One region of the Bacillus sp. EB V-12 genome, then DNA from elsewhere that is predicted to be linked to it. Evidence: riboswitches for the same ligand, from Rfam matches in the RefSeq annotation. Region 1 holds a riboswitch; each other region holds the start of a gene.
The links. Region 1 has a riboswitch for S-adenosylmethionine ahead of ACZDYH_RS24780 (M20 family metallopeptidase). Riboswitches for the same ligand answer to the same signal wherever they lie in the genome.
Positions count from the first base shown of each region.

Region 2: another riboswitch for S-adenosylmethionine. It lies ahead of ACZDYH_RS21940 (methionine ABC transporter ATP-binding protein); the one in region 1 lies ahead of ACZDYH_RS24780 (M20 family metallopeptidase).
Region 3: another riboswitch for S-adenosylmethionine. It lies ahead of ACZDYH_RS21365 (bifunctional O-acetylhomoserine aminocarboxypropyltransferase/cysteine synthase); the one in region 1 lies ahead of ACZDYH_RS24780 (M20 family metallopeptidase).

Region 1 is NZ_JBUXJL010000010.1:178,530-181,812, reverse strand. Features, by position in the region: gene ACZDYH_RS24785 (Lrp/AsnC family transcriptional regulator) at 1-436, shown strand, start outside; gene ACZDYH_RS24780 (M20 family metallopeptidase) at 602-1,807, opposite strand; SAM riboswitch class I at 1,896-1,997, opposite strand; gene ACZDYH_RS24775 (AAA domain-containing protein) at 2,074-3,283, opposite strand, start outside.
Region 2 is NZ_JBUXJL010000008.1:24,155-27,437, reverse strand. Features, by position in the region: gene ACZDYH_RS21950 (MetQ/NlpA family ABC transporter substrate-binding protein) at 1-6, opposite strand, end outside; gene ACZDYH_RS21945 (methionine ABC transporter permease) at 28-693, opposite strand; gene ACZDYH_RS21940 (methionine ABC transporter ATP-binding protein) at 683-1,702, opposite strand; SAM riboswitch class I at 1,826-1,932, opposite strand; gene ACZDYH_RS21935 (cysteine hydrolase family protein) at 2,175-2,720, shown strand; gene pruA (L-glutamate gamma-semialdehyde dehydrogenase) at 2,991-3,283, opposite strand, start outside.
Region 3 is NZ_JBUXJL010000007.1:204,457-207,739, reverse strand. Features, by position in the region: gene ACZDYH_RS21370 (chloride channel protein) at 1-801, opposite strand, end outside; SAM riboswitch class I at 1,123-1,227, shown strand; gene ACZDYH_RS21365 (bifunctional O-acetylhomoserine aminocarboxypropyltransferase/cysteine synthase) at 1,319-2,617, shown strand; gene metA (homoserine O-acetyltransferase MetA) at 2,601-3,283, shown strand, end outside.

The sequences.
Region 1 (3,283 bases):
AAACGCCGTAAAACTGGATGAAATCGATCATAAAATTATGAACTTGTTGTATGAAAATGCGAGAATTTCTGTTTCAGAAATAGGACGAATTATATCCATGACGCAGCCTGCTGTAAAAGAACGTATTAACAAGCTTGAAGATCAAGGAGTTATAGCGGCTTATCGAACGAAATTTGAGCCTGCAAAAATTAATAAAAACATTCAAGCATTCATCATGTTTAAAACGAGCCAATGCTCTGATTTTATCCAGTATTGTAATGCAGCTCCTGAAGTAACAGATTTATTTCGAATTAGTGGGGAATTTAATTATATGATGAAGGTCATGAGCGATTCGATGGATTCTCTCGCTACATTTTTAGACTCTTTAATGCAATTTGGCTTGTCATCTCCTTTAATTGTTTTAAAGAGTGAGTTTGAGGAGAAATTGTCATTCTAATAAAGGATACGTATTATCCTCCGCTAACAGTAAAAGCTTTTCCTTTATGAGAAAATCCAACAAAATTAATGATTAGTAACAAAAAAGAACATTGATTTTCAATGTTCTTTTTTATATTTCTACTTATTATTTAGATTGCTATTCGAAAAAAGTACCTTAATCCCCTTACCCTTGATTCCTCTGCGCCTCTCTAAACTCCTCCTTCACCTTCTCTAACAACCCTTCTTCCGTAATTAATCGATACGCCGTATTTGCTAATGCTTTTGCCGATGTAATTAATGCTTTATCTCCAAGTTCTGAACGTGCTGCTTCTCTAAATTCATTTGTATGTGCAATTAAATCATCTGGTCCGATTTTAATGTACGGATGAATTGTCGGTACGACTTGACTTACGTTTCCTGCGTCGGTTGAACCGATTCCTACTCTTTCTTTACGATTTACATCTTCACCTAATAGTTCTAGTTCTTCCGCTACAATATCGTTATATGTTTTTGTTACGAGTAATTCATCGATTTCATTTTGGAATTGATGGATTTTTACTTTTGCACCTGTTGCTAACGCTGCTCCCTCAGCAATATTTTTTACTTTTTCTGTTACTTCTGCACATCTTTTTCGCGTTGCTGCACGGATGAAGAACCTTGCTGCGGCATATTCAGGAATAATGTTAGGTGCTTTTCCGCCTTCTGTAATGACGCCATGAATTCTCACGTCTGACGGAAGTTGTTGGCGAAGTGCGTTAATACCGTTATAGAGCTGAATCACCGCATCTAATGCGTTAATTCCCTCTTCTGGTGAAGCTGCGGCGTGAGCTGTTTTTCCGTAAAAATGAAAATCAAGTGGATCGACTGCTAGTGAAGGACTCGTTGTCGCTGTCTTTCCGCTCGGATGAATCATAAGCGCCGCATCAATATTTTTAAATAAGCCTGCCTTTACATAACTCGATTTTGCGCTACCGTTCGGTCCTCCTTCTTCAGCTGGTGTACCAAACACGACAACTTCCCCGCCAATTTCTTCAAGCGTTTCTGATAATGCGATTGCTGCTGCAACACTAATTGTGCCGATTAAATTGTGACCACACGCATGACCGAGTCCTGGTAAAGCGTCGTACTCCGCTAAAAATGCGATTGCCGGTCCTTGTTTTCCAGAGCTTTTTCGCGCGATAAATCCCGTTTCATGTCCAGCTATATTGTGCTGCAACTGAAACCCTGCACTACCTAGTAATAAACTTAACGTTCTTGATGCGTAAAACTCTTGGTTACCAATCTCTGGATTCGCATGAATATCATGACTTGTTTCTATGTACTTTTCCTTATTTCTTTCGATACTCTCTTCAATTGTTTTTCTTTGTGACGCTACTCCTGTCGCTCCCATTTTTCTTCCTCCTTTTATTTTCACGTAAAAAAGCCTCTTTCTAAAAGATAGAAAGAGGCTTCTGTATATACAGTCAAAATGAGCTTCTTTCTTATCTTTCAAGTTACCTTGCTGGAATTGGCACAGTATTCATAACGAATCCGCTGCCGAGGTATCATAGGGCCAGTCCCTCCACCTCTCGTGATAAGAATTTTCATAAAATTATATTAAATTATTTTTTATTCTAAGTTCATTCCAAGTAAAAGTCAAGGAATTCCTATCCGAATTTACCGAATATCTAAAAATCCTTTTAATACACCAATTGTCTCAGGTGCTTGCAGTCTTGCACATACGTACGGAAATTCCGTACTACCTTCAAACATCATTTGAGATGTAAGCGGTGCGCCTGCCCAGAAGATTTCATCATCGATTACTAGGAACGGGAATGCTTTATTTTGTCTTTGTAACTTTACATTTTTCAGTGGAACTGGTCCGTCACTATACACTGTTATTTGCGCATTTGTACGCATTAACGCTTGCCATACTCGCTTATCCACTTGTTTTGTACTTGGAAGTGAAATAATAATTTTTCGTTTTGCTGCTAAAATATCTTTTAATAGCCCTTTCGTTTCCTCAAGATTCATTTCCATAAACCAGCGTAAACGTTTCGATATTTTTCGTTCCCACAATTGTCTTGATGTCGTGCGATCATACACATCTCCGTGACGTTCTATATGAGCTGTTAATTGTGATAACGCTTGTTTTCTCGAAAGGTTTTTACGCATATAATGGCAATCTGATAATTGAATGAACTTCCCTCTCGCCCTTGTCACTGCTACATTGACGAGGCGATGGTTTTTGTGATCAAAGAATAATACGCCAGGTCGTTCTTGCGGATAACTGTCAACCGTATCAAAAATCATCATATCTCTTTCAGAACCTTGGAACTTATGAACTGTCGCCGCTAAAACTGGTATGTTTTGATATTTCGTTCTCTGCAACATTTCTCTCATACACGTCGATAAAAAGCGTGACTGCGCCCTGTAAGGTGTCACAATACCAATTGATTGCACACCATCTAACAATCCGATTAACATCATTTGCATTGCTACTAAACCAGACATAATGTTAAAACGTGAACCAGAAGCAGCATCTTTTAACGAAAAAGCTCCCATTTGGCTCGTATCAAATAAAACGCTCGCCTCATTTGCGAACGGCTGTAACTGTGCAAGTTCTTTACGCTCTGAAACAGACGGATGATCGTATACTCTATTTTTATAAATAAACGAATTCGTAAACTTCGATATATCCGCATGCATACGTCTTTGTTCCTGCAACATAAATAGGTTTGGGTGTGCTTCTGATTTATTAACAGACTCAACAATCCCAGCATGGTAAAACATATCTTCCCCAAGCCATTTGCGAACAAGTTCATGATTTGCCATCGCAATTGGAGGTAACTGTAAAAAGTCACCGCAAACGACGATACGTTTCCCA
Region 2 (3,283 bases), on a different contig from region 1:
CTTCATTTTCTTTTCCTCTCTTCCTTTTTATGATCTGCGTAACAAGACTTTCGCAAAGTAATTCCCTAAATTTTGAGCTATCTGTACGAGAATAATAAGTAACACGACCGTTACGAACATAACTGATGTATCAAAACGTTGATAACCATATGTCATTGCTAAATCACCAAGACCGCCACCACCGACAAGCCCAGCAACTGCAGAAAATTCAATTAAACCAACTGTCATAAATGTGACACCTAAGATTAATGGTGCTAACGCTTCTGGTACAAGGATTTCAAAAACAATTCTAATTGGCGAGGCGCCCATTGCTTGCGCTGCTTCAATTACTCCTTTCGGAACGGAAACAAGGTTTGTTTCAACCATTCTAGCAATACCAATTGATGCGACTAAGGTCATCGGGAAAATTGCTGCTGCTGTTCCAATCGTCGTTCCGATAACACTTCTCGTTAGTGGACTTAACGCTACTAAAAAGATAATGAATGGTACCGGACGAATTGTATTAATTATGATGTTAAGAATAGAAAAGACCCATTTATTTTCTAAAAAGTTTCCTTTTCTCGTTACATATAAAAGTAAACCTAGCGGTATACCAAGAATTGTAGCAAATATAAGGGTTACAATTACCATTAAGAGGGTATCCCCCGTCGCATCTAGTATGCGCGGCCAAAATATACTCCAATCAACTCGCATGAGCTTCTACCTCCTTCAGCTGCACTTGCAGTCTTAGATGTTGTAATGCTTTTTGAATTTCCCTCTGCTCCCCTTGCAACTCTACAAGAAGATTTCCAAATAGCACATTTTGAAGTTCAATAATATTTCCGTACAGTACATTTACATCGACGTTATAGTTTTTTGCGATATATGATAGTACCGGCTGTCCTGTCTCCTCACCAGTAAATGTTAGACGATAAATTTGACCACCATTTTGAATTTTCGCTAGAACACTTTCCGGTAAATGATCATTAATGACAGAACGTACAAAGTTTTGAGTCGTCTTTGTTTTTGGTTGCGTGAAAACATCAAACAGTTTTCCTTCTTCAATAACTTTTCCCTTCTCCATTACAGCTACACGGTGACAAATTTCTTTCACAACATGCATTTCATGTGTAATAAGAAGAATTGTTAAATTGTATTCTCTATTTACTTTCTTTAATAAGTTTAGAATTTCTGTCGTTGTTTCTGGATCTAAGGCTGATGTTGCCTCATCACATATAAGAATATCTGGCGATGTCGCAAGTGCTCTAGCAATGCCCACACGTTGCTTTTGTCCACCTGATAGCTGCTCTGGGTAATAGTTTGCTTTATCTTCTAACCCTACAAACTTCAGCAGTTCATTTACTCTTTCTTTTATCTCATTCTTTGGTACTTTCGCTAACTTTAATGGATAAGCAATATTTCCAAATACTGTTCTTGAATTAAATAAATTAAAACTTTGAAAGATCATTCCGATTCTTTGTCTTAGTTTACGTAATTCTTTCGTCGATAATGATGTAATATCTTTATCATCTATTGAAATCGTTCCTGCCGTCGGTCTCTCTAACATATTTACTAGGCGTAATAACGTACTCTTTCCAGCGCCACTAAAACCGATAATGCCAAAAATTTCGCCTTTCTCAACTGATAATGTTACATCCTCTACCGCATGAACAGATTGCCCAGCTGATTCATACACTTTACTTACATTGTTAAAAGAAATCATTTTTTCCCCTCCTATATGCTGTAAAAACTTGAAGCAGAGCTTTCGAGGTAAAATAAAAAGTGCTCTCCTTCTTATCAACCATAAAGATAAGAAGGAGAGCACTTATATGTACTCATTCACATCTTCTCATCTTCCAAGCCTTTATATGGCTTGCTGGAGTTAGCACGGTATTAAAAAAACCCGTTGCTGAGGTATCGTAGGGCCAGTCCCTCCACCTCTCTGGATAAGAATGTATCGATTTAATTGTCGTTTAATTAATTCTCATTATAGAACTCAGAATAATAAGAGTCAATACATTTTTTAGAAAAATATTAATTATTCCTTTATTAAAATTTTCAGATGAAAATTCATGAGAAAATAGTAACTTTCAAGGTTATTTAAAATTCTTCTTCCTCATATTTTTAAACAGGAGAATCTTCTCTACGAATTGAATAAATTTATTTGAATATGAAACTCGGAGGAAGATAAATATATGAAAACAGCTCTTTTACTCATCGATATTCAAAACGATTATTTTCCAAATGGAAAGATGGAATTGCGTAATCCAGTAGAAGCAAGCGAATATGCTAATCAGTTATTACAACACTTTAGAACAAACAGCGAACCTATTTTTCATATCCAACACGTAGCTATAAAAGATGGCGCTACTTTTTTCCTACCTAATACAGAAGGTGTACATATTCACGAAAGCGTACGTCCACTTAGAGAAGAAACAGTTATAGTCAAACATTATCCAAATAGCTTCCGAGAAACTAATCTTCTAGAGCAATTAAAACGTTTAAATATTGAACATGTCGTTGTATGTGGGATGATGACTCATATGTGTATCGATGCTACAGTAAGGGCTGCATTCGATTTTGGCTTTCAATGTACCGTTATACATGATGCTTGTGCTACAAAAGACCTTTCTTTTAAGAACGCTACTATACCAGCTGTTTACATTCACAATACAATTTTAGCTAGTTTAAATGGTGTATATGCAAATGTAATAAGCACGCAAGAATTTTTAGCTACATAAAAAAACACTCCTTTCAGTGAGCAAAACCGAAAGGAGTGTTCCTTGTCGAACCATAGATTTTCTTTCAAATTGTATTATACAGGAAATTCTCAAAATGAATACTAAAAAATATGACTAATAAGTCAACTTTTCTCATCATTTTATTTCTGTTCGCATGTTTATCCCGCTATTAATAGGTTTTAGCTCATTCCCTTCGAACGATGGTAATATATAGGATTTCAATTTTAAAAGGAGCTCTTCACATTCTGTGAAGAGCTCCTCTACTATTTCTTATAAAGTTTCAGAAGTAGTTTTTGCTTGCATGTGAAGTGCTAAGTAATCAGGTCCACCAGCTTTAGAGTCTGTACCAGACATGTTAAAGCCACCAAATGGTTGGTAACCTACGATTGCACCAGTACATCCACGGTTGAAGTATAAGTTACCAACGTGGAAGTCTTCGCGTGCTTTTTCAATATGGTCACGGTTGTTAGTAATAACAGCACCTGTTAAACCGTATTCCGTATTATTTGCAATTGCAAGTGCATGATCGAAGTCTTTCGCTTTACAGAATGCTACTACTGGTC
Region 3 (3,283 bases), on a different contig from region 1:
GATAATTCCGAGTGTCAGCTTGTATTCTCTAAAAGGGTGAATGAACTTTTCTAATGTGAATTCTAACTTGAAATAAAAGAAACCAACTATAGCGCCGATACTAGCAAGTGGAAGAAATGCAATCCATTCATTGAAAGAAAGTGCACCTTCCCCGAAATCAACAATAAAGGATCCACGATTATCAAGTTTACTCAGTAGTAAATAAACAGAAAAACCTGCGAAAGTAGTAGCTAAGTATACAATCGCTTTTTTTCCTTTAGAAAAAGCAGCAATTTGTTCCCCCTCATTTTCATTTGGTGCTAAATAACCGAATAATGGTGCGTTAAAAATGACACTTAAAGTAGCGCCAATTCCGATCTCGGTTAGCTCATTCATACCCTTTAAGGCAAATTTAAAGCGATCCCCTACCCATGTGCACAGTCCGCCTATAATTCCAACTAGTGCGGCTTCTGGACCAAGACTAGCACCGAAAATTAAAACAATAATCGCTGTTAAAGTAGCCCGATGGACAAAGCGATATTCGATTCGACCAGTTTTTTTATATTCAGCCATTACTTCAGGCATAAGGCGTGGGTATGTACCGAAATGTTTTTGTGATAGACCAACAAGGACCCCGCCAATTATTGTTACGCAAAGGGTGTAATAAGAGGGAAAAGAGAGAACTTCAGGCAAGTATCCCCAAATAAAGTGGATTCCAATATTTATTGTGACTAAAAATAACCAGACTGTAGCTCCTACTATAGATCCTAGAAGAATGCCATATAGAGCAAGTATGTACTGCATATCTTTTTTATTTGTCATGTTATACCTCCGTTATGTAAATCTTAGTAGGGAAAAAAGTGAAATATACTAGTGAAAAATGGATTGAATATATATAGTATCTTTTTGAGAAGATGGCCTATTCAACATATAGGCTAACTTTTGGGGAATTTGAATTTATAGGTTAAATTACTTATTTAATTTTATAGACTGATTTGAGGTTTTTAAAGGTCTTTTTTGAAATAGACTAGAATATATTTCTTTTGTTGCTTTATATGAAACTGTTAACATTTATTTTAGAACATTCAGAAAAACTGTTTGACATTAGGAAATTATTGCTATAAAATCAACGGTAATTGCATAGTCTTATCAAGAAAAGGTGGAGGGACAGGCCCGATGAAACCTTGGCAACAGCCGTATAACGGAATTGTGCCAAATCCTGCAGGTAGTAATCCTGAGAGATAAGAAAGAGCCTTTAGAGCGTGTTTTCAAACTGCTCCTTTCTTGTTTTCAGGAAAGGGGCAGTTTTTTATTTTGTATAAAAAAAGGAGAATGAGAGATGGGAGAATCATGGGGAAAAGGAACAATTTGTGTGCAAGGTGGCTATACGCCAAAGAATGGTGAACCACGTGTTTTACCACTTTATCAAAGCACAACGTATAAATACGATACTTCGGATGATTTAGCAGCTCTATTTAACTTAGAGGCAGAAGGATATATTTATACACGTATTGGAAACCCTACTCTAGCAGCATTTGAGCAGAAGTTATCAGATTTAGAAGGCGGTGTAGGAGCTGTTGCAACGGCTTCTGGGCAAGCAGCTATTATGCTCGCAGTTTTAAATATTTGTAGTAGTGGAGACCATTTACTTTGCTCTTCAACTGTTTACGGGGGAACGTTTAATTTATTTGGGGTGAGTTTACGTAAGCTTGGCATTGATGTTACGTTCTTTAATCCAAATTTAACGGCAGATGAAATCACGGCGCTTGCTAATGACAAGACGAAACTTATCTATGCAGAATCGTTAGGAAATCCAGCGATGAATGTTTTAAATTTTAAAGAATTTTCAGCAGCCGCTAAAGAATTAGAGGTACCTTTTATCGTTGATAATACATTAGCAACTCCTTATTTATGCCAGGCGTTTGAACATGGGGCAAATATTATTGTTCATTCTACGACGAAGTATATCGATGGGCATGCGAGCTCCTTAGGCGGTATTGTAATTGACGGTGGAAACTTTGATTGGACAAATGGAAAGTATCCTGAACTTGTTGAACCAGATCCAAGTTATCACGGTGTAAGTTACGTTCAAAACTTTGGTGCAGCAGCGTATATTGTGAAAGCACGTGTTCAGCTATTAAGAGATTATGGAAATTGTATGAGCCCATTCAATGCATATATTAGCAATATTGGCTTAGAAACATTGCATTTACGAATGGAACGTCATAGTGAAAATGCTCTTGCAGTTGCTAAGTGGCTTGCTAATCATGAACGTATTGAATGGGTGAATTATCCAGGCTTAGATAGTAATGAAAATTACTCATTAGCACAACAGTACTTGAAAAAAGGTGCTAGTGGTGTTTTAACTTTCGGTATTAAAGGCGGATTAGAAGCAGCAAAAGAATTTATCGCAAATGTAAAACTAGCAACTCTTGTAACGCACGTAGCTGATGCACGAACTTGCGTTATACATCCTGCTAGTACGACGCATAGACAATTAAATGCTGAAGATCAGCGTTTAGCGGGTGTTACATCTGATTTAATTCGTTTATCGGTTGGTATAGAAGATGTTTCTGATATTATTGCAGATTTGGAAGCAGCTCTAGTTGGAGGCAAAACACATGCCGATCATAATTGATAAAGATTTACCGGCTCGCAAAGTGTTGCAAAAAGAAAATATTTTTGTAATGACGAAGGAGCGGGCAGAAACACAAGATATACGTGCTTTAAAAATTGCTATATTAAATTTAATGCCAACGAAACAAGATACAGAGGCGCAATTACTTCGCTTAATTGGAAACACACCGTTACAATTAGATGTTCATTTGCTTCATATGGAATCACATCTATCGCGTAATGTAACGCAAGAACATTTAACAAGCTTTTATAAAACGTTTCGTGATATTGAAAATGAAAAGTTTGATGGGCTCATTATTACAGGAGCGCCAGTGGAGACCCTTGCTTTTGAAGAGGTAGATTATTGGGAAGAGCTTAAACATATTATGGAGTATTCAAAAACGAATGTAACATCTACGCTCCATATTTGCTGGGGGGCACAGGCTGGCTTGTACTATCATTATGGTGTTCCAAAGTATCCCCTTAAGGAAAAAGTGTTCGGTGTATTTGAACATGAAGTTTGCGAGCAACATGTGAAATTATTACAAGGATTTGATGAATTGTTTTTTGCTCCGCATTCTCGTCATACAGAAGTACGAGAGAATGATATTAGAGGAGTGAAAGAATTAACATTGTTAGCAAACTCTGAAGAAGCAGGTGTTCACCTTGTTATTGGGCCAGAAGGAAG